4 regions of the Tumebacillus sp. BK434 genome follow, and region 3 is predicted to be linked to each of the others. Evidence: riboswitches for the same ligand, from Rfam matches in the RefSeq annotation. Region 3 holds a riboswitch; each other region holds the start of a gene.

The links. A riboswitch is a leader RNA that binds a small molecule or an ion and turns the genes downstream of it on or off. The one in region 3 is predicted to bind cyclic di-AMP.
Positions count from the first base shown of each region.
Region 1: linked by a shared signal. The riboswitch ahead of EV586_RS08510 (LysM peptidoglycan-binding domain-containing protein) and the one ahead of EV586_RS05195 (hypothetical protein) in region 3 are both predicted to bind cyclic di-AMP.
Region 2: linked by a shared signal. The riboswitch ahead of EV586_RS12630 (C40 family peptidase) and the one ahead of EV586_RS05195 (hypothetical protein) in region 3 are both predicted to bind cyclic di-AMP.
Region 4: linked by a shared signal. The riboswitch ahead of EV586_RS07335 (Na-translocating system protein MpsC family protein) and the one ahead of EV586_RS05195 (hypothetical protein) in region 3 are both predicted to bind cyclic di-AMP.

Region 1 is NZ_SLXS01000003.1:62,313-70,049, forward strand. Features, by position in the region: gene EV586_RS08495 (2-oxoacid:acceptor oxidoreductase subunit alpha) at 1-1,253, opposite strand, end outside; gene EV586_RS08500 (hypothetical protein) at 1,259-3,436, opposite strand; gene EV586_RS08505 (glycosyltransferase family 4 protein) at 3,433-4,569, opposite strand; gene EV586_RS08510 (LysM peptidoglycan-binding domain-containing protein) at 4,673-5,590, opposite strand; cyclic di-AMP (ydaO/yuaA leader) riboswitch at 5,598-5,732, opposite strand; gene EV586_RS08515 (aminotransferase class I/II-fold pyridoxal phosphate-dependent enzyme) at 5,926-7,380, opposite strand; gene EV586_RS08520 (YwhD family protein) at 7,558-7,737, opposite strand, start outside.
Region 2 is NZ_SLXS01000004.1:284,644-292,380, forward strand. Features, by position in the region: gene EV586_RS12620 (threonine synthase) at 1-965, shown strand, start outside; gene EV586_RS21150 (hypothetical protein) at 1,020-1,181, opposite strand; gene EV586_RS12625 (serine hydrolase) at 1,331-2,146, shown strand; cyclic di-AMP (ydaO/yuaA leader) riboswitch at 2,235-2,369, shown strand; gene EV586_RS12630 (C40 family peptidase) at 2,378-3,055, shown strand; gene EV586_RS12635 (YqeG family HAD IIIA-type phosphatase) at 3,457-3,972, shown strand; gene yqeH (ribosome biogenesis GTPase YqeH) at 3,980-5,101, shown strand; gene EV586_RS12645 (hypothetical protein) at 5,210-5,431, shown strand; gene aroE (shikimate dehydrogenase) at 5,497-6,336, shown strand; gene yhbY (ribosome assembly RNA-binding protein YhbY) at 6,394-6,687, shown strand; gene nadD (nicotinate-nucleotide adenylyltransferase) at 6,726-7,337, shown strand; gene yqeK (bis(5'-nucleosyl)-tetraphosphatase (symmetrical) YqeK) at 7,318-7,737, shown strand, end outside.
Region 3 is NZ_SLXS01000002.1:153,732-161,468, reverse strand. Features, by position in the region: gene EV586_RS05225 (AAA family ATPase) at 1-936, opposite strand, end outside; gene EV586_RS05220 (ABC transporter ATP-binding protein) at 1,043-2,815, shown strand; gene EV586_RS05215 (low molecular weight protein arginine phosphatase) at 2,861-3,547, opposite strand; gene EV586_RS05210 (ZIP family metal transporter) at 3,602-4,342, opposite strand; gene EV586_RS05205 (manganese efflux pump MntP) at 4,356-4,922, opposite strand; gene EV586_RS05200 (hypothetical protein) at 5,072-5,461, opposite strand; gene EV586_RS05195 (hypothetical protein) at 5,615-6,019, opposite strand; cyclic di-AMP (ydaO/yuaA leader) riboswitch at 6,028-6,179, opposite strand; gene EV586_RS05190 (L-threonylcarbamoyladenylate synthase) at 6,272-7,294, opposite strand; gene EV586_RS05185 (GNAT family N-acetyltransferase) at 7,394-7,737, opposite strand, start outside.
Region 4 is NZ_SLXS01000002.1:677,683-685,419, reverse strand. Features, by position in the region: gene kdpA (potassium-transporting ATPase subunit KdpA) at 1-1,313, opposite strand, end outside; gene EV586_RS07335 (Na-translocating system protein MpsC family protein) at 1,598-1,978, opposite strand; cyclic di-AMP (ydaO/yuaA leader) riboswitch at 2,201-2,350, opposite strand; gene EV586_RS07330 (EcsC family protein) at 2,558-3,349, opposite strand; gene EV586_RS07325 (cation diffusion facilitator family transporter) at 3,374-4,339, opposite strand; gene EV586_RS07320 (sporulation protein) at 4,361-5,320, opposite strand; gene EV586_RS07315 (MerR family transcriptional regulator) at 5,335-5,799, opposite strand; gene EV586_RS07310 (iron chaperone) at 6,008-6,379, shown strand; gene EV586_RS07305 (ArsI/CadI family heavy metal resistance metalloenzyme) at 6,447-6,968, opposite strand; gene EV586_RS07300 (ArsR/SmtB family transcription factor) at 7,028-7,363, opposite strand; gene EV586_RS07295 (arsinothricin resistance N-acetyltransferase ArsN1 family A) at 7,535-7,737, shown strand, end outside.

The sequences.
Region 1 (7,737 bases), on a different contig from region 3:
AACGAGCGCGGGGAAATGCCGGAATCGGTGATCGCATAGCGCTTGAAGGCGCCTTTTTCCAACTGGTCGAGCGTCTCCTGTGTCACGATCTCGCCGCGGTCGACTTGGAAGCGGGTCAGGTCGATGTCGTCGAGCGTCATCTTGTTCATGCCGATGAACAGGTCGCTCAGCACGATGACCACACACTGGAATTTCTCGGCGATGTTGAAAGCGTTAAAGGTCTGGTAGTAGCAGTCTTCGATCGACGTCGGCGCCAGCACGACGCGGGGAATCTCGCCGTGCGAGCCCCACAGGGCGCCGTTCAGGTCGGACTGCTCCGGCTTGGTCGGCAGGCCCGTCGAAGGACCGCCGCGCTGGACGTCGACGATGACGAGCGGCGTCTCGGAGATCCCCGCCATGCCGATCGCTTCCATCATCAGCGACAGGCCGGGGCCGGAGGTCGAGGTCATCGAGCGCACGCCGGCATAGTTCGCGCCGATCGCCATGATGCAGGCGGCGATCTCGTCTTCCGCCTGCAGCACTTTGCCGCCAAAATCTTTCATGTTGCCGAGCAGCCAATACATGATCTCCGTCGCCGGGGTGATCGGATAGGCGGCGAGGATGCGGCAGCCGGCAGCGAGTGCACCGACGCCGGTCGTCTCGTTGCCCGACATCAGCAGGCGCGGGGCGGACGGCTTGGTCGCCTGCGGCACCGGGCGGCGCACGTCCGGGTAGTTTTCTTTCACAAAGTCGAAGCCTTTGTTGAACGCAGTCTTGTTCAGCTCGACCAGCTCCGCACCCTTTTTGCCAAACTGCGATTCGATCTGCTCATAAAAATTCGTCGGGTCGATGTCGAGCACATAGCAGGAAGCGCCGGCTGCGACCATGTTTTTGATGATCACGTTGCCAAGGTCTTTCGCCATCTGGGACATCGGCACGGAGCAGACCTGCAGGCCGCCGCGCTTCGATTGGCCTTCGAACTTGGCGTCATGCAGGATGATGCCGCCTTCGATCAGTTCATCTTCGTTTTCGTCGATCGTCGTTTGGTCGAACGCGATCAGAATATCGAGCGTGTCGCCTTGGTAATCGACTTGCTCCACGTTGTTCGCTCTGATTTTGTAGTTGGTGTGGCCGCCTTTGACCAGCGACATGAAGTGGCGGTAGGCGAATATGTAATACCCCATGCGTGTGAGGACCGTCGCCAGAATCTCGCCTGTTGAGTCGATCCCTTCGCCTTGGGCCCCGCCCACTTTCCAGGTGAATTCGTTCGTCATGTATGTCACCTCGTAGTCCATTCTTGTGGAGCTTGTTCAGTCGGTAGTATGTCCAACTTCGGCTCCCTGATGCTCAGCAGCGGCACCACCGCAAACAGCAGGATGATCGCCGCCGCCACCACGCCGGAGTCGTTGACGAGGAACGCTGCCGCCGCTGTGACGAGCTGTGTCTTGAAATTGTGCAGCAAGAACGGCGACCCGGCGCGCTTCAGGCGCCAGACGAGCAGCGTGGCGATGAAGAGGAGCAGCAGTTTTCCCCACGCCGAGACGCGCAGCAGGTGCAGGTTGAGCTCGACCTTGCGCTGGAGGATCTGCCAGACCTCGGCGAAGTTGCCGCCGAGCAGCAGCGTCGCCGCCCGGCCGATGTGCGTCTGTTCGCCGCCGAGGTTTAGCGCAAACAAGAGTCCGAGCCCGACCGCCGCCCCGCCGCCGATCCACAGCCAGTTGCGCAGCGTCATCCTCACGTTGCAGACTTGCAGGAAAGCGTACGACCCGCCGATCGCCGCCGCCATCGCGCCGCCTGCGTTGGTGCCGAACGACGGGGCGGCGAACAGGAGGACGATGGCGAAAAAGAGCACCAGCGTGCCGAGCTTCCCTTTCCCCGGATACAAGGCGAGCAGCACGTTCAAGAGCAATAAAGCCGCCCCGAGCAGCAGGCCCATGTATTCGTTGCCGATGCCGTAGTAGCGCGCGCCGACCACCGGGTCGTAGGAAAAGACCGACTCTTTCATCAGCGGTGCGCCAAGCAGCATGTCGCCAAGCAGCGTGAGCACCGTCAGCCCGGCCAGCGCGCCGTAGCGCTGCAAGGGCTGGCGGATCAGTTGCAGCCCGCCCCAAGCGGCGAGGGCGAGCAGTATCGTGTACAAGGTGATGTCCTGCCCGGTCAATGGATGGAACAGCGGCACGTACAGCCAGACCAACGGGAAGATCAGCAGCAGCTCTGCCACCGGGGTGACGTAGCGCAGCCAGGCCTGGCGAAAGATCGTACCAAACAGAATCAGCGCCGCCGCCCCGATCCAGATGTTCAGCCACGGGCGGACGAGCAGGCGGCGCATGCCGCTCGGGAGCAGCATGTTTTCCACGATGCGGTCCAACTGGTCCGCCGCCGCGAGCGTCCCGGACACCGGCTGTGCGCTGACCGGCTGCCCGAGGAACGGATAGTCCTGCGCGTCGCCGCCCAGCGCCTGCACGAATGTCGGTGCCAAGTCATAGTTGGCGATCAGGCCGTCCCGCTTCGTCGTCCCCGAGGTGAGCAGGCTGCCTGGCGAAATGGCGCCGCCGGCGAGGATGACCGGGGACAAGGTCGGCGCCTCAGGCAGCGGGTTGGCGGCCGGCGAGACCACGGCGAGCAGCAGCTGCGGGCCGACAGCTGGCAACAGCTTGCCGATCAGCCCGTCCGCCTCCCGGATCGCCTGCCGGTACGCGCGCTCCGCCTGCTCATCGGTCATCTGGTCGCGCATCGCACGCACCCGCCCGGCGTCCCCCGTCTCCAGCACGATCAGGGCAGCCTCCCTGCGAGCCTGCAGAAACTGCCGTTCCAGCGCCGCGTAATCGGTACGCACCCCAAACGGGCGCGTACCGTCTGGCAGCAAGCCGTCTGGCAGTGATCCCAGATCGACCGTGCCACCGCTGTCCATCGCGATCAGCGCAGCCGGACGGTGCGTCGCTGCGCCGTGGTCGGTGTTGCCAAACACGGCCGTCCGGCCTCCGAGATCATGCACCGCATCTCCGAGCTGGCCCGGCAGGAGCTTGTAGTTTGCGCTTTCGGCAGCCGCCCGGATCTGGGGAATCTGCGGCACGACGATCTCCCCTTGCGGTTCCCGGCCCAGATGGCGCAAATACAGGTCGCGCCCCGTCGCCGGTCGCTGTTCTTCCTTCACCGGCTCGGTGAGGCCGTACGCGCGCACATGTCCAATCGGCGCGCTCGCTTTCGAGCCCGCCCCGATCGTCAGGTACGTGTTCACATCATTTTGTTTGCTCAGCGTGTTGTGGTTCATCACGCCGACCGCGCCCATCTGCTGCAGGCGTATCAGGTTGGGCGTTTCCTCCTCCGAGATCGCGCCTTGCCACAGCCCGTCGATGACGACGATCACCACTTGCCTTGCAGGAGCGGCGTGAACCGTTCCCGGCAACCCGAGCAACGTACACAGCAACAGCAGCATCAAGATCAAGTTCCGTTTCATAAAAAGACCCCTTGGCGCTTGGCGATCACCGCGCGGTATTCTCGCAGCGTCGCTTCGATCATCGCCCCTCTGGTGAAATGTTCCTCCGCCCGGCGCTGTCCGGCCCGTCCGAGCCGCAGCCGCCAGTCCTCTTTTTGCAGCAGCAGTTGCAGGGCATCGGCCAGCGCCACCGCTTCCTGCGGCGGGACGAGCAGACCGGTCTTGCCGTGCACCACCACTTCCGGGAGCCCGCCGACGTCGCTGGCGATCACCGGGCAGCCGGCGAGCATCGCCTCGATCGGCACGAGGCCGAGCCCTTCGGCGTGCGAAGGCTGGACGACGATGTCGAGCCCGGAGAGCAGCCGGCGCGCCTGCGGGACCTCGCCTAAGAAGCGCACCCGCGCCGGGCCGATCTTGCCGGCCTGATGCTGGTAGTCGGACAGGAGCGGGCCGTCGCCGATCAGCACCAGCTCCGCATCGACGCCGCGGGCGAGCAGAATCGTAAACGCTTCGAGCAGCGTCGAGAACCCTTTTTCCGCCACCATGCGCCCGATCGAACCGATGACAAGGCGGTCGCTGTCCTCACAGCCCAGCACCTGCCGGGCGTGCTCGCGCGGCAGCATCGCCGCCTGCTCGACCCCGTTGTGGATCGTCACCGCCCTCCAAGGCGGGATGCCATGGCGCGCCACCACATCCTGCTCCAGGCGGCGCGAGACGGTGATCACGCGGTCGGTCTCGGGAGCGAGCCTGCGCTCCAGCGTGTTCAGCACGCGCTTGACCAGCCCGCCGCGCGGCAAGACTTGATTATGTACGGTATAGACGCAGGGCGGCGGCGTCGGCAGGCTGCGCAGGGCGAGGCGGCCGACGAGACCTGCTTTCGCCCCGTGCAGGTGCACGAGATCGAACGGCTGCTCGCGAAGCAGTTTGCCCAGCTGGCGCACGGCGAGCATATCTTTCATCGGGGAGACGCTGTCGACGATCTCCACAGGCAAGCAAGGCACCGATTGCAGTACCTGTTCCCCGCACAGCTCCGACGGGCAGGCGACCGTCACGGCGAGCCCGACTTCCTGCAAACCATGGATCAGATCCAGCACATGCCGGCGCATGCCGCCCTGCATCGGGCGTACCACCTGCAGCACGCGAAACACATCCACACACGTTCACCTCTTTTCTCTTCTTTCCAGCGTTTCCAATTTGAAATACAAAAAAACCACCTGCCGATGAAAGGCAGATGGTTCTTGGCACTGCTGCTTGGATCTACTTGAGGATATAGATTTTAACGTCTTGCTTGCCGAACTGGCGAAGCTGCGCCTGGGTACCGTCGATGTAGATGTCGATGCGGTTGCCCTTGATCGCGCCGCCGGTGTCCTCGGCAGTCGCCACGAAGCCGCCCGCCGGAAGCAGCGGGGAGTTGTAGCCGGTCACGTAGACTTTGGAGCCGAGCGGAACCACTTTCGGGTCCACTGCGATCACGCCTTCACGCACTTTGGTGCCGGTGAAAGTCTGGCCGCCCCATTGCCACATGATGTTGCCCGGGCCGTATGCGGTCGCGTCCATGTTCAGCGTCTTGGTGTACGCCATGCCGGCGACAGTCGGGACGGCCGGCTTCGGCGCCGGTGCCGGTTTTTCCACCGGAGCTGGTGCCGGAGTCGGCGCTACGCGGGTCGGTACGACCGGCTGTTTCACCGGTTGCAGCGCCTGGCGGTCGGCCGACTTTTCTTCGGTCTGCGGCGCTTTCGCTTGCGGAGCTTGCGCCGGAGCTGCTGTAGCCGGAGTTACCGCTTTGTAGAAGCCGTTGGTGCCGGACGGGATCAGGATGGTGTTGCCTGCGATCAGCCGATCCGAGTCCATGCCGTTGAGGTTTTTAATCTCTGCAGCGGTGGTGTCGTACTTGTTGGCGAGGTATGCCAACTGGTCGCCTGTGATCACTTTGTACGGGAAGACGATGTGCAGCTTTTGGCCCGCGTAGATCGTGTCGGACGCCAGATGGTTGGCCGTCTTCCACGCTTGTGCGGTCGTGCCGTAGCTGGCTGCCAGCTGGGACAAAGTCTGGCCCGGTTGCACGATGATCGCATCGGTGAGACCTGCTGCCTCGACGTTGACTTGCGATACGGTCAGAACGCTTGCTGCAACAATTGTTGCAAAAGCCCATTTTTTCAGGTTGAATTTTTTCATTTTCTAGCACTCTCCTTCTAAAAGCCGCCGGAGTTAGCTGACGGGTTCGGGTGAAGGATACCCGCTCGCCTGCTGCGCGAGTTCACCCCAGATATGGTTCCTCCGTTCCTCATCAGATTTGAGGATTAGGCTTGTCATGTGGTCGAGTGCTAGAATAACGCAGATCAGGCCTCCGTTTCACTAGTCGATAACTGGAAATGGACTGGAAGAATCTCCGCGAGCCGCCCGCATCCGGCGCGGGTACAGGGATCGCGTCGTGCCGCAGTCGGCGAATGGAAAAAAGTCCCCTTCCGAAGAAGAGGACTTTTTGCTTGACTGCAAGGTCTGTCTGTGATCTATTTCAACACTTTGATGAACTCGATGTTCGGGTCATCCGGGCCTTGCACGGGGAGTCCCGCTTTGACGTTTTCCATGATGTACTCGATGTTGTCCTGCGTGATCACTTCGCCCGGCATGATGATCGGGATGCCCGGCGGGTAGACCATCACCGACTCGGCCATGATCCGGCCGGCCGCTTCTGTCAGTGGCACGACTTCGGTCTGTTTATTATAGAAAGCGTCGCGCGGCGAAACGGCGAGCAGCGGCATCGACGGGATGTGCACCTGCGGCAGGTCTTTTTTCTCCTGCACGCCGAATCGTTTCGAGATCTCGCGCAGCGCGTGGATCAGCGAGGCGATCGTTTCGTCGGTGTCGCCGAAGGTGACGATGCAGAGGATGTTGTACAGGTCGGACATTTCCACCTCGATGTTGAAATCGGTGCGGAGGATCTTCTCCACTTCCCAGCCGGTCAAGCCGAGCTCCTTGACGGAGATGTTCAGCTTCAGCGGGTCGTGGGCGAAGGTGGCCGACGTTTTCAGGATCTCGTCGCCGAAGCAGTACATGCCCGGGATCTCTTCATTGATCGTGCGGCGGGCATTTCGAGCGAGACGGAGCACTTTTTCGATCAGCTCGTGCCCGTAGACCGCAAGGTTCTTGCGAGCGACGTCAAGCGACGCCAGGAGCAGGTAGGACGTCGACGTGGTGTGCAGCATCGAGAGCACCGCCTGCACGTGCGCCGGAGAGACGAATCCTTCACGGACGTTGAGCACCGAGCTTTGCGTCATCGAGCCGCCGAGCTTGTGCACGGAGGTCGCCGCCATGTCCGCGCCGGCCTGCATCGCGGAGAGCGGCAGGTCTTCGTGGAAGGAGAACAGGACGCCGTGCGCTTCGTCGACGATGACAGGCACGCCGCGCTCATGGCTCAGTTCGACGATCGATTTCAGGTCGCAGGAGACGCCGAAGTAGGTCGGGTTGATCAGCAGCACGCCTTTTGCATCCGGGTGTGCGTCAAGCGTGACACGGACCGTATCGACCGAGATGCCGTGCATGATGCCGATCTCAGCGTCCACTTCCGGGTGCATGAACACCGGATGCGCGCCGGAGAGGATGATCGCCGCCATGATCGATTTATGCGCGTTGCGCGGCACGAGGATCTTCTCGCCAGGACCTACGACCGACATGATCATCGTCATGATCGCGCCGGACGTGCCCTGCACCGAGAAGAACGTGTGGTCGGCGCCATACGCCTGCGCGGCCAACTCCTGGGCTTCTTTGATGATGCCTTTCGGTGAATGCAGATCGTCCAAGGGTGCGATGTTGATCAAATCTATGGACAAAGCGTTCGGGCCAATGAACTCGCTGAATTCGCTCGGCATACCAAAGCCTTTTTTGTGTGCGGGAATGTGGAACTGAATCGGGTTCCGGCTCGCGTGCTCGACGAGCTTCGTGAACAGAGGAGTAAGGTTTTGCATCGCGTTCAATTCCTTTCATCAAGAGCATAACGAAAACATAACGAATGCAATTATAGCACTCTTCTTCTGTATGAGAAACAAATTTTTTGGATAAGTATGCTGTTAGGTTTCACCGTGTAGTGTGGTCTTTTTCGCACGTAAAAAACCCACCAAAAAGGTGGGTTTTGCAAGGTTGTTTTAGGCAAGTTCCGCCTTGACTTCCTCCGGGGTGTTTTCCCAAAGGTCGGCTCGCAGCTGCTGCAGGAAAGCAGCCAGTTTCGCCTTCTGTTCGGCGGTCAGGTTCGACACGTCCACACGGCCTTTCACCGCGCGGTCCATCTGGTTGACCAGTGGGCCCATCGCCTTGTAGCCGATGCC
Region 2 (7,737 bases), on a different contig from region 3:
ACACCGCTCCCCGCGCCGGGACGAAAGCGGGCGTGCCGAACTTGTACATCAAAGATGAAGGCATTCTGCCGACCGCCACGTTCAAAGCCCGCGGCGCGGCGGTCGGCGTCTCAAAAGCCAAAGAAGTTGGCGTGAAGACGTTGGCCATGCCGACCAACGGGAACGCCGGTGGCGCATGGGCGCTGTACGCGGCCCGCGCCGGCATCCAGTCTTACATCGTGATGCCGGAAAATGCGCCCAAGATCACCCGCAACGAGACGGCCGTCTCCGGGGCAGACCTCTACCTCGTCAACGGCGTGATCTCCGATGCCGGCAAAATCGTCGGCAAAGCGGTCGGCGAAAACGGCTGGTTTGACGCGTCGACGCTGAAAGAGCCGTACCGCATTGAAGGCAAAAAGACGATGGGCTACGAGATCGCCGAGCAGTTCAACTGGGAGGTGCCGGACGTGATCCTCTACCCGACAGGCGGCGGCGTCGGCCTGATCGCCATCTACAAAGCGCTGCAGGAACTTCAGGCGATGGGCTGGATCGGCGAGAAAATGCCGCGCCTCGTCTCCGTGCAGGCGAGCGGCTGCGCACCGATCGTCAAAGCCTGGCAGGAAGGCAAACGCGAGTCGGAGTTCTGGCCGGACTCCGATACGATCGCCTTTGGCGTCAACGTGCCGAAAGCGCTCGGCGACTTCCTCGTCCTCGAAGCGGTCTACAACACGGATGGCTGTGCGATCGCCATCGACGACGAAGATACATTGCGTGCGCAACAGACGCTGGCCAGCCTCGACGGCGCGTTCATCTGTCCGGAAGGCGCCTCGTTGTATGCGGCCGTCGAGCAGCTGAAAGCGCAAGACTGGCTGAACGAGAACGACAAAGTGCTCCTGCTGAACACCGGTGCGGGCTTGAAATACCCGAACACCGTGCAGATCAACCCGCCGCTGCTCCAGCCGGGTGACGACCTGCCGAACGGGTAAACACAGAAAAAGCCTGCCGCTCAAGAGGAGCGGCAGGCTTTTCTGCTGGAAGGGCTAGATCCGGATATCGATCGCCTGCCCGCGTGTCGGGTCGAGCGCAGCCAACTGGTTGACGATCTGCAGCTGAGCGGGCGCGGCAGCTTGGGACTGGCCCAGCGCCATCGCCTGTTTGAGCGCCCAGAGATTGACCGCCTGTTGCACACTGGATACGTCCATGGATATACACCTCCACTTTGTTCCAGTATAAACGATCGAATCTAGCATCTCCAGAGTTTTGTTAAGATATTAGCGAGTATGTGCGTGCAGGAAGAACGCCGCGACCCGCAGAACAAGACAGGTAAGAGAGTTTGAGAGGAGTGTCGTTCATGCTGGCAGCACTGACCCCCGCCTTGCAGCGAATGATCGAAGCAGCGCGCGGAACGTATGGGATCTCCATCTACCATCTGGAATCGCAAAGCGAGTTTACCTATCAGCCTGACGAATGGTTTTACGCCGCAAGCATCATCAAAGTCCCGATCATGGCAGCGGTGTTCGATCAGGCGTTCAAAGGCAACCTGCGCTTTGAGGAAAAGATCGCCTTGCGCGCCGAAGACATGGTCACCGGCTCCGGGCTGCTGCAAAATCTCAGCCCGGGCCTCGAGCTGTCGATCTACGACTACACGATGCTGATGATCATCGACAGCGACAACACGGCGACCAACATCCTGATCGACCGCATCGGCACGCAGGCGATTCAAGACGCGATGGCCGAATGGGGACTGACCGGGAGCGGTTTTTACAACAAGATCTCCGTCATCCCGGCCAAGATTGAAAACTACAACAAGATCACGCCGCGCGACATGACCCATCTGCTGAAGCTGATCGCCGACGGCAAAGTTGTCTCCTGGCGTGCCTGTGCCGAGATGGTCAAGATCATGAAACAGCAAAAATACAACGAAGGCCTGCCGAGCCTGCTCCCGACCCAGGACGGCCCGGTCGGCGTTCTGCCACTCTGGGAGTGCGCGCACAAGACCGGCTGGGTGAACGGCACCGACCACGACATGGGGCTGCTCTATTTCCCGCGCAATACGTTTGCCGTCTCCGTGTTTAGCAAAAACATCATCGAGCGCAAAGACGCGCATGGACTGATGGGGCAGATCGGTCGACTGCTCTATGACACATGCGAACAGCCTATCCGGTAACGGATGGGCTTTTTAGCTGACCACCGAGCAGGCTTAAATCTAGTGATTTGATTGAAATCTGACAATTTGTATGGTAGACTTGTCCATGTTGAGAAATTGGCCGAATCTGAAACATTTTCAGTACGGGGGAGATTTTAGATTTTTGGGGTGAACCGCCTGCGGGCGGAGGGTTGCTCTCGACCCGAACCCGTCAACTAACCTCGGAGGCCTTACGGGAGGTCTACATATCATATGAAGCGTTTTGTGCAAACTCTGTTGCTGGCAACATTCGTCACCATGTCTCCGCTGGCGGTAACGGACGCGCTGGCAGCGCCTGCTCCGTACGGACCGCAGATGCTGCAGGTCGGCTCCACCGGCGCTGACGTCACGAAACTTCAGCAGGACCTGCGTCTGCTCGGGTTCTTCAGCTATCCGGAGAACACCGGCTACTACGGTGAAATCACCGCGACGGCGGTCAAGAAGTTCCAAGCGGCCAACGGCCTTGAACAAAACGGCAAAGTCGGCGCGACCACCGGTCCGCTGATCGAAGCGAAAGCAGCCAAGCTTCGCCCAGCCACCCCGAAAGTGGTCGACACGGCGATGAAATATGTCGGTGTTCCGTACCAATGGGCGGGCAACACGCCGAGCGGCTTTGACTGCTCCGGCTATGTCACCTACGTGTTGGCGCAATATGGCGTGCAAGCTCCGCGCATCGCCGCAGACATGTATGCAGGCGGTTCCGCCACAGCAGCTCCGGAACCGGGCGATCTCGTCTTCTTCTCCACCTACGGCCCGGGCGCAACTCATGTCGGCATCTACATCGGCAACGGCCAATTCGTTTCCGCTACCTCTTCGGACGGCGTCAAAGTCGATTCGCTGAACGGCGGCTACTGGGGCGCACGTTATCTTGGAGCCCGTTCCTACATCTAATACCTAACTCTAGAGTTCCGAAGCGGGCGTCCTGTCGACGGCCGCTTCTTTTTGTTTTTATTAGACTACAAAGTACTAACGTCTGCCAAGCTCAACCATTTCATCACGCTGGGAATGTTGGAAGAAACCGTCAATTGGCTAACCAAACACATTTCCAATCTGAGATAATTCGGTAAAAAATTACCATTCGTGTCGAAAAGGATTTCTTTGTTCTTTTGTCTAATAGAAACAATACAACAGTATAGCAACAAACGAAAAAGCCTCTGTCCTTCCCTCGAGCCGGGAGCAGAGGCTTTTTCGCGTTTGGCCGATTTATTGGCAGAATCTTCTCTTCTGTGATATTCTCTACAGGTGGATGGAATGCTACTACAACGGGATTCCCTTTTGAGGTGAAAACAAGAATGTTAAAACAACTGATTCCCGATCTCTATGTAGAGTCGGTTTTTCACATTGACCTGGATGAACTGCAGCAGCGCGGGGTCAAAGGCATCATCACCGACCTTGACAACACGCTGGTGCGCTGGGATGAGCCGGACGCGACGCCGAAGCTGATCGAATGGCTCGATCATGTCCGCGATACCCGCGGGATCAAAGTCTGCGTCGTCTCGAACAACAAAGACCACCGCGTCGAGAAGTTCTCGAAGCCGTTAAACATCCCGTTCATCGGCCGCGCCCGCAAACCGAAGCGCGCGCCGTTTCTGCGCGCTTTGGAAGTGCTCGGCACCAAGCGCGAAGAGACGGTCGTCATTGGCGACCAGCTGTTTACCGACGTGCTCGGCGGCAATCGCATGAACATGTATACGATCCTCGTCATGCCTGTGGCCGACAAAGAATGGATCGGCACCAAAGTGCTGCGCGCGATGGAACGCGTTGCGTTTTCGATCTTGCGCCGCCGCGGAATGATTCCTTGGGAGTGAACAACGAATGTCTGAATTTGATTTGACTTGTACCGGCTGCGGCATCGCCATCCAGACCGAGGAAAAAGAAAAGCCGGGCTATGCCCCGCTGAATTCGGTGATCGAACGCGAATATCCGGTCTGCCAGCGCTGTTACCGCATCAAGCACTACAGTGACGTGGCGCCCGTCTCGCTCGACAACGAAGGGTTCCAGAAGATTCTCCGCGACATCGGCAAGCGTCCGGCCCTGGTCGTCAAAGTGGTCGACCTGTTCGATTTCGCCGGGTCCTGGGTAAAAGAGATCAACAAATACGTCGGGAAGAACCCGATCATCCTCGTCGCCAACAAAGCGGACCTGCTGCCGAAGGTGACCAATTTTGAACGCGTCGAGTTCTGGCTGAAAAAAGAAGTCGAGAAACAAGGCGTCCGCGTCGACGACATCATCCTGATCTCGGCGAAAAAGCGGATCAACATCGAATTTGTCAAAGAGGCGATCGACCAGCGCATCGGCAACAAAGACGTCTATGTCGTCGGCACCGCCAACGTCGGCAAATCGACGTTGATCAACGGCCTTTTGAATCTCTACGGCCATGAAGAAGGCGCGGAGATCACCACGTCCCGCTATCCGGGCACCACGCTGTCGACGATCCGGATGGATCTGCCAAACCACAGCGGCGATCTGATCGATACGCCGGGAATCATGACGACGCATCGCTTGACCGACCTCGTCTGCCCGAAATCGCTGCGCGACATCACGCCGGAAGGTTACATCAACCCGAAGACCTACCAGCTGAACGACCAGCAGACCTTGTTCCTCGGCGGCTTGGCGCGCTTCGACTACGTGGAGGGGCCGAAGCAGGGCTTCTCCGTCTATGCGGCCAACCAGCTGAACGTGCACCGCACGAAGCTGGAGCGGGCGGACGAGCTGTACGCCAACCATCTCGGCACGCTGCTCACCCCGCCCTGCGACGCGTGCCCGGACTCTTTGCGCGGTCTCGTGCCGCACCGGATCACCTTGAAGTCGGGCCACCCGCAGGACATCGTGATCTCCGGGCTCGGCTGGATCACCGTGCGCGGCATGCATTACACGCACGTGGTCGTGCATGTGCCCAAAGGCGTTGAGGTGCACACGCGCCGCGCCTTGATTTAACGCAGCAGTCGAAATTGCCGTTCTAGCAGAGGGCGTTCGTTTGTCATATTTCAACATAACTCCCCATACACCTTAGATACACACCTTAAAAGGGCGGAGGGGATCTGTTTGGAAACGATGACAAAAGAGCGCCGTCGATTTATCAAACGATTTGTCATGAATGGGTCGGGCTGCGAAGAACTGCGCATTGAGCAACTGATGAACGATCTGCGCCATGAGGTGCAAGCGGTGCGCGAAGAGCAGCCGGAGCTGTCCGACTACCAGCTGTACGATCTGACTTTCTCGTTCCATGAAAACGGCATGATGGTACAGATGGAATTCCGTCGCTAATCGGAAGACCCGCGGTTGCGGGTCTTTTTTCTATGCATTACACTGAAGAAAAAGGGGAGATGGACATGCTTTCCAGTTCGACAATGTGCGTGGGGCTGTTCGGGTATCCGGTCGCACACTCCAAGTCCCCGCAGATGCACAACGCCGCATTTGCCCGGCTTGGCCTCGACTGCGCGTATCTGGCTTTTGCGGTCGAGCCGGAGCGCTTGCCTGACGCTGTGGCCGGCATTCGCGCGCTCGGCTTGCGCGGAGTCAACGTGACGATCCCGCATAAAGTCGCCGTGCTGCCTCTGCTCGACAAGATCTCCCCGGAGGCGGAGTTGATCGGGGCGGTGAACACGATCGTCAACGACGGAGGTGTTTTGACCGGCTACAACACCGACGGCATCGGCTACTTGTCCGCCCTGCAGGAAGAGACGGGCATCGAGATCCAAGGCAAGCGGGTGCTGCTGCTCGGCGCAGGCGGCGCGGCGCGCGCGGTTGCGGTGCAAATGGCTTTGAACGGAGCGGAGCGCCTCGTGATCGCTGCCCGGCAGCAGGAGCGAGCGGCGGAGTTGGCGGCGCATCTGCGCACGCATGCAGCGGCAGACGGCATCACGATGGAAGAGGCAGCAGCGGAGCTTGCCGAGTACGACCTGATCATCAACACCACGCCGGTTGGCATGCATCCGCAGACCGACGCCGTGCCGGTGCCCACCGCGGGCCTGCAGGCGGGGCAACTGGTCAGCGATCTGATCTACAACCCGCGCCAGACCCGCTTTTTGCACGAGGCGAAAGCGCGCGGTTGCGTGGTCTCCGGGGGCTTGGGCATGTTTGTGCACCAAGGCGCGCATGCGTTTCAGCTCTGGACGGGTGAGCGGGCGCCGGTGGATGTGATGCGGCAAACGGTGGAATCCTGCTTGTAGAAGTGCTATACTCAATCTTTGGTACCAAGCCTCAGAACAAGAAGGAGTATGAACCATATGCTGACTGGAAAACAAAAGCGTCATCTGCGCGCGCTGGCTCACCACGTAACCCCGGTGACCCAAGTGGGCAAAGGCGGCGTTTCTGACAACATGATTGAACAGATCAACCTGGCGCTGGAATCGAAAGAGCTGATCAAGATCTCGATCCTGCAGAACTGCGAAGAGGACAAGAACGTCGTCGCCCGTGACCTCGCGGAGCGCTCCGGCGCCGAGCTGGTGCAACTGATCGGCAAGACGGTCGTCCTGTACAAGGAGTCGAAAGAAAACAAACAGATCGAACTGCCGCGCTAACCTGCAGCAGCACGAAGAGAGCAGAGGAGGTGCTGACGGTGCGTCTTGGCATCTTTGGCGGCACCTTCGACCCGGTACACATCGGCCATCTGGTCGCCGCGCAAGTGGCGCTGGAGCAGGCCGGCTTGGACAAGGTGCTGTTTGTGCCGGCCGGGGTGAATCCGCTGAAAGTCGGCAAGAAGATCTCGGCGGGCGAGCATCGCCTGCGCATGGTGCAACTCGCGCTGGAAGGCGCGCCGCAGTTTGCGGCCAGCGACTGGGAAGTGAATCGCCCGGGACCGTCGTTTACGGTCGACACGTTGGAGCACTTTCACGCTGAGCACCCGGAGGCGGAGCTGTTTTTCATCATCGGAGCGGACAACCTGCACATCCTGCCCAAGTGGCGCGCGGTCGACCGGATCATGGAGCTGGCGACCGTCCTCGCCGTCACGCGACCGGGCTTTGACCTGAAGACCAGCGCCTGCACGGCGCTCGCGCTCCATCCGGAAGTGGCGTGCCGCGTTCAGTATGTGGAGATCCCGGGACTTGACATCTCCTCCACATGGATCCGTGAGCGTCTCGTAAAGAATCTTTCGGTTGAGCATCTCGTTCCCCAAAAGGTCATAGGGTATAGTGAGGAGAACAAGTTGTATGAACGAATCCCAGATTAAAGAACTCATTCGTCAGACCTTGAGTCCGCGCCGCTTCCAGCACGTCAGCGGCGTTGTCGAGGCGGCCGACCAGCTCGCCCGACGCTTTGGCGTCGACGTGGAAAAAGCGCGCCTCGCCGCGTGGATTCACGACTATGCGCGGGAATGGCCGGTCGACAAGTGGTACGAGACGGCAAAGGAACGGGGCGTGGACCCCGCTTTCTTTGAAGTGGCGGAGATGTTGCACGGACCGATCGCCGCGTCGATGCTCGGCGATGTCTTCGGCCTTGAAGACGAAGACATCGCAGATGCTGTGCGCTATCACACCTCCGGGCGCGCCGGGATGACACCGCTGGAAAAAGTGGTGTGCTTGGCAGACTACATAGAAGCGGGCCGCGACTATCCGGCCGTCCACGACCTG
Region 3 (7,737 bases):
GATGCTCATGCGCTCCGGCGTCCACAGGAGCAGGGTCAGAATCATCGCTTGGATCGTGCCTCGCGACATCTCCGAGAGTTTGTAGGTCTTGCTGTCGATGACGAGTTGGAGCTGACGTTTGCTCTCGGTGATGTGGATCAGTTTCAAGCGTTTGAGATTCGGAATGAGTTCCTGCAAACGCTCGGTGTAGTCGTCGAGGAAGTTGTATTTGTCGTCGAGGTAGCCGAGTACATTGACGAGGTTTGAAGCGTCTTCCTCGAGGTGGTTTTGGTGGAGCGTGATGCCAATTGGTTCTGTGACACGCTGATGACTAAAACTAGCGCAGGAGTACCCCTTTTGAACGAAAAAATAGTCTTTAAGACTACCAGACACCTCTTGGTATAAAGGGTATAGTTCCACCCTGAATTTCTCCTGCTTCAACAAATCATGTTCTTGTTGAAAAATGGAGTCACGATCATGAGCAGCAAAGTCTCCGCCTGCTCCCTTGCCATTTTTCTTGTTCTGGTACTTTGCACTGCTTGACAAGATGCCGTTCTCTACTAAGTAAGCGAATGTATCATCGTCATACATAGAAGCAGTTTCCTCGAGAATGTAACACCCAACGGGAATATGATCTGCACCGCTGACATGAAACGAGATTTTATAAAGCATCTTATAGCCTTCATTCGCAATCTCCCAAGTTAAATCGATTGACCGATCACGCTCATGCACCCCTCTTCGTAACATTTCATCCCATCCATGATCCCCCATCACCTGATAAAAAGCACTCTCATCCTTCGACTTCTCTGCCAGCAACAGTTCAGAAGCAAACCCCATCGCCTTCAAAAGATTGCTCTTCCCCGAGTTATTCGGCCCGACGATCAGGTTGATTTTCGCCAGCGGAATCTCATCGATCATCACATTCCGGAAATTTTTCACAGAAAAAGTTTTAATCATCCCGTTTTTATCCTCTTTTCTGCCAGAAGATTGTCTATAATTCTAGTATAGCCTTTCTTTTGGAAGAATGTACGACTCCAAACAAATTACGGAGAGCGGGTGCCTTATGAACGACGAGCAACAAGCACAACCCAAAGCGATACGAAAAGACCAGTGGCGCGCCTTCCTGCGCCTGATTACCAATACCAATCCGCCGAAGCTCCTGCTGGCAGCCATTCTGCTGCTGAGCCTGATCAACACCGGAGCGTCGCTGATCGTGCCGTGGTTCACGAAGAACCTCGTCGATGTCGTCAGCGTGTCGGCTTTGAACACGTCGGTGATCCTGCTCCTGATCTTCGCCTTCTTGCTGCAGGGCGTCTCGGCGGCGTTCTCCCATTATATGCTCTCCTATGTCGGGCAGACGGTGGTCGCCAACCTGCGGCGGCGGCTGTGGCAGAAGCTGCTGGCGCTGCCGATCCCCTATTTTGACAAGCACCGTTCCGGGGAGACGATCTCGCGGATGACCAGCGACACGGGGATCATCAAAGACATCATCGTCACGCACATGATCTCCTTTTTCACCAGCATCATCTCCATCGTCGGGTCGGTCGTCATCCTCCTGTACCTCGACTGGCAGATGACCCTCGTCATGCTGTCGGCCGTGCCGATCACCTTCCTCGTCATCCGGCCGATGGGGCGCAAGATGTACCTGATCTCCAAAGGCCTGCAGGACGAGATGGCCTCCTTCACCGCCCTGCTCACCCAAGTGCTGCAGGAGATCCGCCTCGTCAAATCGTTCAACGCCGAAGCCCGCGAAAACAAAAGCGGCGAAGCGGGCATCCGGCAGCTGTTCCAATTCGGCCTGAAAGAAGCGAAAGTCCAAGCGGTTCTCGCGCCGCTGATGACCTTCCTGATGATGGCGATCCTCGTCGTGATCATCGGCTTCGGCGGGGTGCGCGTGGCGACCGGGGCGCTGAGTGTGGGCGAGCTGGTGGCGTTTATCCTCTACCTGTTCCAGATCATCATGCCGTTCGGGCAGCTGGCTCAGTTTTTCACCTCGATCCAAAAAGCGATGGGGGCGACGGAGCGTTTGACCGGCATTCTCGAGCATGAAGAAGAAGACCACACCAAGCAGCAAACGGTGGACAGCACCCACCTGCCGATCTGCGTGGAGGACTTGACCTTCACCTATCAAACTGGCGACGAAGTGTTGCACGGGGTGGACATTACGTTCCTGCCCGGCAAGGTGACGGCGATCGTAGGTCCCAGCGGTTCCGGGAAGACGACCCTGTTTTCGCTCTTGGAGCGCTTCTACCTTCCGAACGGCGGGACGATCCGGCTGGGGGACACGCCGATCGACGCGTTCAGCCTGAAGTCATGGCGCGAACAGCTCGGCTATGTCTCGCAGGAGAGCCCGCTGATGGCGGGGACGATCCGCGACAACATCGCCTACGGGGTGGAACGCGCGGTGACGGAGGAAGAGCTGCAGCAGGCGGCTGGCATGGCCTATGCGGACAGTTTCATCCAAGAGCTGCCCCAAGGCTACGACACCGAAGTCGGCGAGCGCGGCATCAAGCTCTCCGGCGGTCAGCGCCAGCGGATCGCCATCGCCCGCGCGCTGCTGCGCAACCCCAACATCCTGATGCTCGACGAAGCGACTTCCGCCCTCGACTCCACTTCGGAAAAAGTCGTCCAGGACGCGCTGGCCAACCTGATGCACGGTCGCACCACCCTCGTCATCGCCCACCGCCTCTCCACCGTCGTCGACGCCGACCAGATCGTCGTGCTCGAAAAAGGCCGCGTGACAGGCGTCGGCACGCACGAAGAGCTGCTGGCGACACACGAGCTGTATCGGGAACTGGCCACGCAGCAGTTCCAGCTGGAAGAAGCGCAAGCATAGACAAAAGCCACAGCATCCCGCTGTGGCTTTTCTCGATTCTGCCCCTTACAGCTCCTCTTGCAACCTCTGCACCAGCTTCTCCAGCAGCACGTCGATCTCGGCTGCCGTCGCATCATAGACGCTCTGCGGGCCGCCGTACGGGTCGGCGATGTCGTAGCTGGGCAGTTTGCCCATCAGGTCGACCATCTGCTGGCTCTCCGCTTTGACGGACGCTTCGAGGCGCGCCTGCAGCTGTTCGAGGTCGCCGGCTGCGCTGGCATCTCCCGCTTGGTAGCGGGCTTGCAGCGCTTCCACTTCGTCGGCGTGGTCTTGCAAAAACTGGCCTTGCTTCAGTTGCGCCGCTTCCTGCACCTGCGCCATCGCATCGAGGATCGCCAGGTTCGCCGGGTCGTCATCGACGAACTCTTTCAAGGTGAACGTCTTGTCCAGCGCATCGAAATGCTTCTCTACGATCGCCCGCTTGTGCGATTCGCCCATGGTCAGGATCAGGTCGGCCCAGTTGACCAGCTCACGATCGAGCAGGGACGCCATGTGGCCGGCGCCGTCCATCCCCTTCGCGTTCAGCACATGCGCCGCCCCTTGCGACGCCGGTGCGCCCGGCATCGCGGCGACGCCTGCCGAACGCACTTCCACCCGGTCGCCGAGACCGGCCGTATCCAGGCGGCGGCGCATGAGCGGTTCTGCCATCGCGCTGCGGCAGGTGTTCCCGGTGCATACAAACAACAGTTTCATCCGAATCCTCCTCATTCCGTTCGCTTGCTCCCTCTCAGTATAGCCGCCAGTCCCTCACCCGTGCAAATGCAGGTGCCCGGCGATCAGGAGCAGAGCCGCCCCAAGGATCGTGCCGCCCGCCGTGATCAGCTTCGACGAATGCCACGCTTCCGGCCACAAGTCCCGTGCCACCACATAGCCCATCGCGCCCGCCGCAAAGCCCATCGACATCGAGATCAGCTGCGGTGACACCTCAAACAGCAAGATCCCGACCAGCGTCCCCAGCGGCGTGAAGAAAGCGGCCAGCGTGATGATCCCCAGAATCTTCTTCCCCGGGATCCCCGCCATGCGCAGCGGTACGGCGATCGACATCCCCTCCGGCAGGTTGTGCAGCCCGATCGCCAGCGCGAGCAGCATGCCGAGCTCCGGATGCAGCATGTCACCCGCGCCGATCGCCAAGCCTTCCGGAATGTCGTGCAAGGCGGTCACCACCGCGATGAACCAGCCGAGCCGCAGATAGTGAAACGACGCCCCTTTCGCCAAAGGCGACCTGCGCAGCACCGCCGTCACGCAGCGGCGCATCACCATCATGAACAACCAGCCTGCGGTCACCCCGTACAAGACCGCGTTCGCGCCCCCGCCCGCATAGGACGCCGGAATCAGGTCGGCGCAGACCACCGCCAGCATGATGCCCGCCGCCAGCGCCAGAAAAAAGGCCAGCCCGTGCCGCGTCAGCTTGCCGATGCGCAGCACCAACAGACCGCCCAGCGTCGTTGCCAAGCCCGACAGTAAACTCACCAGCAAGATTTGCGCCACAAAGCCACCCTCCTCACAGCAGGAATTTCACGCCAAACGCCACCAGCACCGCCCCGCCGATCGCTTCGCCGTACTCCCCGAACAGATGCGAGGCACGGCTGCCGATCGACAGTCCCGTCGCCGCCATCATCGCGCCGCAGATGCCAAACAAGGCCACGGCGACCCCCACATTGGCCCCGAGCGTCCCCAGCGAGAAGCCGACCGACAGCGAGTCGATGCTGACCGACAGCGCAAACAGGATCAGACCGAGGCCGGTCGTCCGCGACCCGCCGCGCAGTCCGGCATCCTCGTCATCCCCTTTTAGCGAATTCCACACCATATGTACACCTAGCCCAATCAACAGCAGGGCGCCGATCCATTTGGTCATCTCGCCCACCGCTTGCGCCAGGTACAGGCCGGCCGCCATCCCGATCAAAGGCATCAGCACATGGAATAATCCGATCGTCAGCGAGATCTTCGAAATCTCCCGGGAGTTCAGCCGCAGCATGCCCATGCCAAGCCCCAGGGAGAACGCATCCATGCCAAGGGCCAGCGCCATCAGCAATAGCGTCATGAACTCTCCCCACTGTATACTGGTCATCAAAACGACTGTCCCTCCCCCCGGTTGTCCGTCCCTCTCATGTGTATGCAACCTGTCCCCCGTTCTGAACCACATGCGGAGCAGCCAAATCGGACAAGGCAAAAAGCCCCGGCTTTTCCAAGCCGGAGCTTTCTGCACACTCTCTGCGATTACCAGAACATGCCGCCGAACGGACGGCCAAACCCGAACGGACGTCCGAACCCCACCGGACCGCCGAACCCCACCGGACCACCGAACCCGAACGGACGGCCAAATCCGAACGGACGGCCAAATCCCAACCCGGCGCCTAAGCCGACGCCCGCTCCGACACCGAGGCCAACCCCGAGGCCCGCTCCGCCAAAACCGCCAATGCCGCCATACGGATAAAAACCTCCACCGAAGAAGACATGCTCGACATCGAGGCCCTTGCGGTCCTTTTTCGGCAACTCTCTCAAAGTGACACCTTTCGCGCTTACCTTCTCGACGATGCCCACCTTCGGGCCGTCTTTCGTATAAAGAGTGACCGCTTTGCCAATCAGTTTTTCAAACTGCTTTTGCATTCCTGCTTCCACCTCCGAAAGAATCATCCTTGCTGATGTTTGTACTCCATCGTATGTAGACCGGAGCGAAGAGGTGTGGACAAGTGCCCTTTGCCAAGAAAAATCCATAAAAAAAAGACCTGAGCCTGATCGATCAAGCTCCGGTCTTTCCGGTTATACAGCGCTCAGCACGCGCAGCGAATCGCGGTTCCAGCGGCGCACGCCAACCACCCGGTCGGCGCCCAAGGCGCGGTAGGAGCGCATGAAGCTTTGATTTTGCGCGACGACGACGACTTTGCCAATTCCGGCCAGCTTCAGCGCCTGAACGATCAGCGCGCTTTCCAGCCACGGCCCTTCGAAGACGACCGCCGTGTCAAACGAACATGCCCGCAGTCTGTCTACGACATCCTGCTTGTGCGGGCCGACCTTGATCACGGGTGCCTCCACTTTCTGCTCGCGCAAAAATTGGGACGTTTGTGCGCAAAAATCCAAAAAAGCGCAGTCCAGCCCCAAGGTGTGCAGCGTTTGAACGAACGGCACGGCCGACTCGTCCATGGTGACGATCAGACAACGGTTCACACGTTTCACCCTCTTCTCGCATCGGCTTACGAAGTTAGCTGTCGGGTTCGGGTGGCAAGAGAGATCATGTTCACCCTTTCTGCCCCTGCAGGCAGAATTCACCCCATGTTGATTGGGTCCTCCGCTTCCGGATCAAGCCGGAACTCAGCCATGGATCATGCAATTGTCTCTTCTCATTATACATGATCCACTGAGAAAAGATGAAGCGGAGACGAGCCCATCTTTCAGGCTCCTCTCCGCCATTTTCAGACATTAGGCACGGATAACTCGATGGCTCGCCGCTTTGCGCAAACGGTTCATCACCGCCAGCCCCACGCCCGTCTCCGGAAACACTTCCGCGTAGATCACATCGGCCCCGGCGTGGTCGAACTGCCGGATCGCCTCATACAGTCCGGCCGCCACGGTGGATAGATCGCTGCGCTTGCCGCAGGGAATCACCACGTCGGCCCGGTACTGCCCGGCGCGCTCGGCTGTCGTCAGCACGCCGACGCGGCGCCCTGCCGCCTGCGCGTCTGCCGTCAGCGCGGCGATCTTGGCAGCATCCTGCTCGCCTTCGACCAGCCACATCTCGCCTTGAGGCGCATAATGCGTGTATTTCACTCCGGGCGACTTCGGCGTGCCGACCCCGCTCGCCAAGGCCGGGTCGATGCCGACCTCGCCGATCACGTCCTGCAGCATCTCGCGAGTCACGCCGCCCGGACGCAGGATCATCGGCCGGTCCCCGGTAAAATCGAGCACGGTCGACTCGACGCCCACACCTGCCGCCCCGCCGTCGACCACGCCGGCGATGCGCCCGCTGAGGTCTTCCAGCACATGCTCCGCCGTCGTCGGGCTCGGGCGGCCGGAGCGGTTCGCGCTCGGCGCGGCCAGCGGCACACCGGCCGCGTCGATCAGCTGCAGCGCCGTCACATGGTCGGGCATCCGAATGCCCACCGTGCGCAGCCCTGCCGTCACGTTGCGCGGCACGCCGTCCACACAGGGCAGCACGATCGTCAGCGGCCCCGGCCAAAAATGCTCCATGCACAGGGCCGCCCCTTCCGGCACCGCCTGCGCCAATTTGTCCACATCCTGCCGGTGCGCAATGTGGACAATCAGCGGGTTGTCGGAAGGCCGCCCTTTCGCTTTAAAAATCTTATCCACAGCCGCGGCATCGAACGCATTGGCGCCCAGCCCGTAGACCGTCTCCGTCGGAAAGCCGACCACTTCGCCGTCTTGCAGCAAGGCGGCCGCTTCCGCAATCTCCTGCTCGGTTGTTCCAAATCGTTTTGTCTCCATCTGCTACCGTCCCTGTTCGTATGGATTGTGTCCTTAGTATAGCAAAAGAACAGGGAAAAATATGAATCATTTTGTCGAAAAAAAGAAGAACATAGGTTCCTATTTATTCACACTATCCACATGCGGGTGTGGATAACTTGTGGATGTATACGTTTTCACCAAGCAGACCGCCGCCTGATTTTTATACGCCAGGAAGTGTGGGCTCTGGGCTACCGCTTCCGGCAGCTGCTCCCTGTGGATTGTGGAAAACCCGATGTGGATAAACAGGGGGGCCGCTGTGGATTGTGTGAGTAAGTACAGCTGCCGAATCTCGGTCGTCTCCACATAAGCCACAAACAGCCGGATCAGCTCCGCGCCGAGGTCGGCGGTGTTCGCCCCTTTTTTGATCACCAGCGAGCGCATCACCCCGTATTGGCCGTCGATGATCTCCAGTCCCACCGTGC
Region 4 (7,737 bases), 520 kb from region 3:
GTAGCCAGCGCCAAGGCGGTCGGCGCGAGGATCAGGAACGGCTGGATCAGCAAGGTGATCGCAATCAGTTTCATCTCCTTGCCTTCCAGCTTCTTGCCGAGGAATTCGGGCGTTCTTCCCACCATCAGCCCGGAGAGGAAAACAGCGATCATCGCATACAGCAGAACGTTCATGAACCCGGCGCCAACACCGCCAAACACCGTGTTGAACAGCATGTTGAGCAGCGCGCTCATCCCGCCGCCCGGCGTCAGCGTGTCATGCATCGTGTTGACCGCGCCCGTTTCGGACGCGGTGGTGACCACTGCATACAGCGCCGAGAGTCCGGTGCCAAATCGAACTTCCTTGCCTTCCATGCTGCCATGCGATTGATCGATGCCCAGAGCGCTCAGCGCCGGATTGCCCGCAGCTTCGGAGGTCAGCGCAACGCCGAGCAGCAGCACGAACATCATCAGCATCGAGACGAACAGCACCCGCCCCTGCTTCCGATTCCCGACCATTTGCCCGTAGGCGAACGGCAGCGCGGTCGGCAGGAGCAGCATCAGCAACATTTGCAGGAAATTGGTGAAGCCGTTCGGATTCTCAAACGGGTGTGCCGAGTTGACGCCGAAATAGCCGCCACCGTTATTGCCCAGTTCCTTGATCGCCACAAACGACCCGACCGGTCCGACGGCGAGGGTCTGCCCGGCGCCTTCCAGCGTCTTCGCCGCAACGCTCGCCTCCAGCATCTGCGGCACGCCCGAAGCCACGAAGAGCAACGCGGCCGCCAGGGAGAGCGGCAGCAGCACGCGCGTGATGCTGCGCACCAGATCGACATAAAAGTTGCCGAACGGTCGCCCGCTCAATCCGCGGATGAACGCGAACGCTGCCGCCAGCGCCGTCGCCGGCGCGGTGAACATCAGGAAGGTGATACCGATCAATTGGGAGAACGCGGACAGCCCGGTTTCCCCGCTGTAATGTTGCAGATTGGTATTGGTCATAAACGAGATCGCCGTATGCATCGCCAGCGTAGGCTCCATCGAGGGAATGCCCGCCGGATTGAGCGGCAGCACGCCTTGGAAGCGGAAGACCAGATAGACGAGCAGCAGCATCACCGCATTGACCAGCACCATCGAACAGGCATACTTCTGCCAAGACTGCGCTTGCTGCTGCACACCGCCCAACCGAAACAACACCTTTTCCAAAGGTCCGTAAAAACGGTTCAAGCGCTGCGAGCGGTCATCCAGCGCCGCCGCCAGATACAGTCCGGCCGGCTTGGCGAACAGCACCGCGAGCAGCACGGTGACGGCGATCGAGATCAGGGTGAGACCGCTCATGTCCGCTCACTCCCTTCCTGCACGACGCCATCCGCAAAGCGCACCAGCCAAAGCATCATCCCGGTCAGCACCAGCACGCCACCGATCATCAACAGATCCAACATGTTGTTCTCCTCCTCGTCTCCTGGGAAAAACAAAACGCCTGCGGATTCCCGAACAACTTCCGTGCTGCTCTTCATGCAGAAGAGCACCGAAGTTCCTCCAGAACCCGCAGGCGTATGCGATACCCGGCTTCCTGTATCCAGACAGGACCCCTTGTATTCCATCAACCTGTGCGGTTGGCATTAGTCTTGTTTTTCGCGCAGTTGCTTTTCAAGATCACGGTCCAGAATAAAGATTTCGACCCGCTCGCCGAGCTTGGTCGAGATGTCGCTGTGCGAGCCCAGCACCGTGCAGCCGGTGATGCGGGAGATGATCTCCTCCAGCTCCGCGCTGTAATTTTCGCGGAGGGTCTGGCGCATCTCTTTGACCAGACGCCTCCCTCGGTCCGTTTTCGCCAGGTGCTTCTCCTCGTGGGTGAGCACACCTTTGAGCCGGATGATCACCATGTCATTCAAAATGTACGTTTTTGTCTCCTGCGGGCCACGGCCTAAGATCTCACGCTGAAATTTGATATAGGCCTCGCTGATGTCCGACTCCTGTTTGCTTTTGGCGTTCTGCGCCATGTTGCAATCCCCGCTTTCTCGGGTCGGTCCACGCAAAAAAGACCGATGCCCTAACTTTAACCTCATCAAATGATTGAAGGTCAAAGTCTACATCGGTCTACGTCATGCCGGAGCCGTTGCGGCGGCGCCTGCATGTTGTCTACCCAAGAGACTTGCTGGACGAAACCGCTAGTTCGAAAGCCTTTCTGCATAACAAAAAGACCATTCCAACTAGAAGGTCTCTGACCTTCCCTGCTTAGCCGACGAAGTTAGCTGACGGGTAGGATGGCAAGGAAGAAAAATGTCCTCATCCCTCTCGCAAACTCGCGAGATTAACCCCAAAAGATTGGTTCCTCCGCTCTTGGTATTCCCAAGATTAGGCAGTGATTCATTTGTTGTATTCATCTTACTCCCATTTGCTTGAAGATGCACGAGCGTTTTTGGCGACGTTTTGGACTGCTAAGAATAAAAAATGCACAAGAATGCAAGTTAGCACCCTCTCCCTCAGCCAATCGGATATTTACTCATGATTTCGTGCCATCACAAAAAGGGCTGCCCTTCCGCTTGGAAAGGCAGCCCTTGTACAATGCGAATCCTCGATTACCGCTCCAAGCGTTCCATGATCCGGCGTTTGCCATACAGCATCAACGCCGTTTCCGCCACCTCATCGATCGTCTTTCGATTGAGGTAGGCCCCGAACAGAATGCCCGCCACCGGGACCAGCTGGAACAGTTTCTTCCAGCCAAAGTTCTCCGTCTGCATCAGCAGCACTTCCCGCCACCCTTGCAGCTGCGAGAACATCTGGCGGTTGCGCTCCGGGAGGTGCATCGAGGACAACTCCTCCAGAATCGCCTTTTTCCCCACGATATCCGAGGAGGTGAATTGCAGGCATTTGATGATAAACACGCGCTCCGACTTCTCCAGCGGGTCGTAGCCGTAACACATGCCGACATCCTGGATCGTCTTCAGCGACATCCCGAGCAAAAAAGGAATGTCGATCGCCAGCGTGAACACGCCGCCCAATCCGGCGACTGCGCCCTGCGCGGTCGCGAAGTTCTGGCGAGACTTGCGCAGGTCGAGCGCACTCTGCTTCATCAGCGTGATCGGCAAGGCGCGCACCTCGTCCAACGAAGCGACCGGGTGGTGGGTCACCGCTGCGATCCGTTTGAAGACCGCTTGCTCATCGGCCATGTACTTGCCGCCCGTCTCCACATACGAGACCAGCTCGTCGACCGCTTGCCCTGCTTTCTCCTGCAAAAATTTCGGCGTTACTTTATCCAGCAGCATGAAGGGCAGTCGGCCGAGCTTTTCCCAGAACCACAGGTCTTTTTGGTCCTGTTCCCACTCCTCGATCAGCTGCAGTTCGTGCAACAACGTCTCGCGATTGTCCATATGAACCTCCCGATTTCTAGATGGTTACATTTCCTGAGGAACCCAGTTTTTCACGCCATCGTCCTCCAAGATGCCCATCGTCACATCGGAGACGTTCGGATCTGCCAAGATCAGATCGCGGACGCGGTACTTGATGTCGTCAGCATCTGCGAGCGTCAGGCCCGGCCGCAGCTCGATATAAGCTTCCACGTGGTAGGTGCGCCCTTCCTGCACAATGCGCATCTTGTTGATGTCGGTCACGTCGGGATCGGAGAAAATGATGGCAGCCACGCGCTCTTCCACCTCACGAGGCGCTGCGACCCCGATCAGTCCCACCATATTGTCATACCCGATCTTGAACGCCACGAAAAGCATCATCACGCCGATCATGATCGTCACCGATCCGTCAAAGAGCTTGTTGTCTGTGAAGCGGGTAACGAGAACTGCCGTCAGCGCAAGCGCTGCCCCGAGCGTGGCCACAAGATCTTCGTAGAAAACAAGACGGGTCGGCGGAGCTGCATGCTTGGCATTGCGAAACGAAGCGGAAATGATCCCAAATCCTTTTGCCTCCACTCGCGCCTCGCGCACAATCTCCTGCATCGCCTTAATCAGTACGAATCCGTCCACGAGAATGGCCGCACTCAGCGCGATCACATCCCAGGTGATCGTGGTCACGCTGGCCGGGTGTTGCAGGAGATGGATACCTTCGCGGATCGTCTCATACGCCATCATGGTGACCACGATGACCGCAATCATACAGAACAGATTGATCACCCGGCCAAAACCGGTCGGAAAGCGCCGGGTCGGCTTGCGCTCCGCCAGCACGCTGCCGACAAAGACAAACCCTTGGTTCACCGCATCCGCCACCGAGTGCATCGTCGAAGCAAACATCGCCCCGCTGCCGCTGATCATCGCCGCAATCCCCTTCAAAATCGCCAGTGCTGTGTTGCCGACAGCAGCTGCCGCAGACGACATATTACCTTTTTTCACTAACTCCCATAAAGAACTCAAACTTGTCCCTCCAAGTTTCTCTTAAAAATCGTCTCCGCCGTCAAAACCGCCAAAATCATCAAATCCGTCGAACAGCCCGCCATCGGCAGACTCCTCGCCGCCAGCCAGCGCCTCCATGCCTTCCTCCATCAGCGCACCGATGACCATGCCGCCGACCATCCCGGCTACGAAGCCGCCCATCGCCCCGCCAAGTCCCGAGCCGCGATGCCCGCGGCCAGGCATAGCATGACCATGTGTGCGGTAACGCGACGCCGGGTACGCATGCGGGTTTTGAAGCATCTCCTGAATCACCGCTTCCAAATGATGGCTCAACGCCCGGGCATCGGCCAACTGCTCATTGCTCAGGAAAATCTCTTGGCGCAGTTCCTTCTCGCCAAAGCCAAAGAACTGGTACATATCGACCTCGAGCAGCAAGCGGATTCCGTCAGCTTCAATCGCCGCTTCAAACTCCACTTCTTGCACCTGTCCTTTGAAGGCACCGGTCGGGTAAAACTCAAACTCTTGCGAATAGCCGTTAAATTTGCCGGAATCATGCTTTTCCTGGAATCCCAGCAAATCCAGCGCGCGGATGATCGAGTTGAAGCGTTCCGGCGGGCAGATCTGCACAGGATCGCGGTCGGAGCCGTCCACGCCGCCGGCGATGTCCAAACGAGTTGCGAAGTGATACGTGACCCCGGTTCGCGAGATCGGCATGTTGAGCGGAAGCGTAAAGCGCAGCGGCAGTTCCTTCTGCTCCTCAGGGCGAATGACGAAGGACGAACTGACCGGAATCGAAGTCACCGGATGCGAGATGACGCGGTCGCGAACACGGATCGTTACCAACAAGTCGGCCGTGATCCGATTGATCTGCTGTTCAACAGAACCGCCTTGAATCCGAAACACCCCCTCGATCTCCTCTCCCAGTTCATAGTGCTGCTTGTTCAGCACCAAGTCCACTTTTGAAGCGCCAACGCCTAATTTGGCCATGAATTTTTTCAACATGAGTAACTCTCCCTTTACACAAATGGATTGACTTGGAATAAGATTGCGAGAAGATTGAACAGGGTGGTGCCTTTTCGAGCCGCGCTTTGCGTGAGCGCTTTCCATTGCTTTTCATCAAGCGTTGCCAGAAACGGCTTCAACTCCAGAAGGTGTTCTTCCAGCTTGCACATCAACGCTTGGATCTCCTGAACTTTTTCGGTGGCTTGCTGCGTATCGTTCGTCGTTTGACTTTCGAACTGAAGCCGCTCTCGAATCTCTTCCAGAGTCAGATGCTCCTGTTTATAAAGTTCCACCAATTTCAACCGAACGGTATCCTCTTCCGTATAGTAACGATATCCGCTGGCCGATCGTTGCGGGTTCAACAGTCCCAACTGCGTGTAATAATCGATCGTACGCCGCGAGACGTTGGCCAGCCTGGCAAGTTCGCCTATTTTATGTAACTTCCCATTTTCACAACCTCCCTTTGGTCGTGCTTCCATCCGGCTTTGCTTCCATCATACTTATCTATACGTGTCACAAACCATACAGTTTCACGTGATAGTTTGAACATTTTGTGGAGAGAGTACGTTTTGGTTGAATGGATCGGAAGTTTATTGAGGCAGGAGTATGTGTATGATTGTAGAAAGTTCAAAAGTTACAAACGAAAAAGTTACAAACGAATGGAATTGAGAAGCAGGAGGGAACCATATGGAAGTTTTTGCAGAATTTTTATCGCAGATTGAGAATCCGCAGCATCGGGCCGGAACGGAAGAAGTTTTGACGTGGGTAACTAAGAAATTTCCGAATCTACTGCCTAAAATCGCGTGGAATCAGCCGATGTTTACCGACCACGGCACCTTTATTATTGGCTTTAGCGTATCGAAACAACATTTGGCCGTGTCCCCCGAAAAGGCAGGGATTGCACATTTTTCAGAAGCTATTTTGCAAGCTGGCTATGATCACACTCAGCAGTTGATGCGTATCAAGTGGGATCGTCCGGTTGATTTCTCCTTACTTGAGAAAATGATCGAGTTTAATAGATTGGACAAGGCAGACTGTTCAACTTTTTGGCGGAAATAACGATTCATGGGCTGACGAACCAAATAAAAAAGACTCCCCTTTATGGAAGGAGGTCTTTTTTGTTTGGCTACTTACTACTGCATCCACAGCCACCTGTAGATTGGGTCGTTTCTGCTGCACTCACTGTGACGGAACAGCACTCTGACTGCTCGTTTTGTTCAACAGCTGGCGTCACACAGCATACCGATTCATCACCTGAAACTCGTGCGGACTCAAACTCCGAATCTTCTTTCGTATAGAAGACCTCCCAAGCGTTTCCTTCCGGATCATGCACCCAGATCTTATCTTGCACAGCATAGCAACAAGTGGTGTTCATTTCGTCAAGTGCCACAAGACCAGTTGCTTGAAGACGGGATTTCATTTGAAGTACCGCCTCGGTGTTTTCCACTTGGAAGCCCATGTGATTCAACACACCGCGCGTCTCATAGGGCCGCACATTGAGCGAAAAGTGAAGCTGAGGATCTTCCAGTTCGAACTTCGCGTAGTTCTCTCTCACCTTAGTCGGCTCTGCCCCGAAGAAGGCCTTGTAAAACGCGAGGCTTGATTCCAGCTCAGTTACATTGATCGCGACGTGCATACGCATTGTCATCAACTTCCTTCCGTTGTTTCTGATTAAATCAAATTTTTTTGATGTGAGGATCAAAAAAATTAGCAACAACCTGGTGTGTTCAGTCGGAACAAACAGCAGAGTTCTTCAGAAAGCACGTGGTTTACTTCTTTTTGATTGAGCTGATAATAGTTCCACTTGCCGTGCGTCTCCACCAGTATCAATTGTTGCTCCAGCAGGATTTTGAGGTGGTACGAGAGTTTGGACTGCGGCATGTTTACCATTTCAGCCAGGTCGCACACACAGACCTTGCCATGTCGAACAAGCAGGTTCATAATCCGCAATCGCTTCGCATCTGCAAGCGCTTTGAACTTGGCTTCGTACTTTTCAAACTCTGCATCCGGTGTGTTGTCGATCATCGGTAGCTCGTGCTGCATCGTTCTCACCTTCACATCAAATTTTCTTGATTCATCTCTCTGACACCATCATATGGCATTTGGTTCCAAAATGCAACACTTCACATCAAAAAATTTTGATGAATTATACATGGTAAAAATGTCGCATTTCTAGCAATCATCCTGTATCGTGATGAGTAAGGAGTGATCTTGATGACCCTGATTCGTCATGCAACGCCATCAGATCTTGAAAACATATTGCTGATCTATAACCAAGGTATTGAAGATCGTATCGCAACTCTTGAGACTGAGACAAAATCACTTGACGAGATGCGGAGGTGGTTGGAGAACCGAACAGAACGTTATTTTGTCCTGGTAGCTGTTGTCGATGAAGGAGTCGCTGGCTGGGCTTCCGT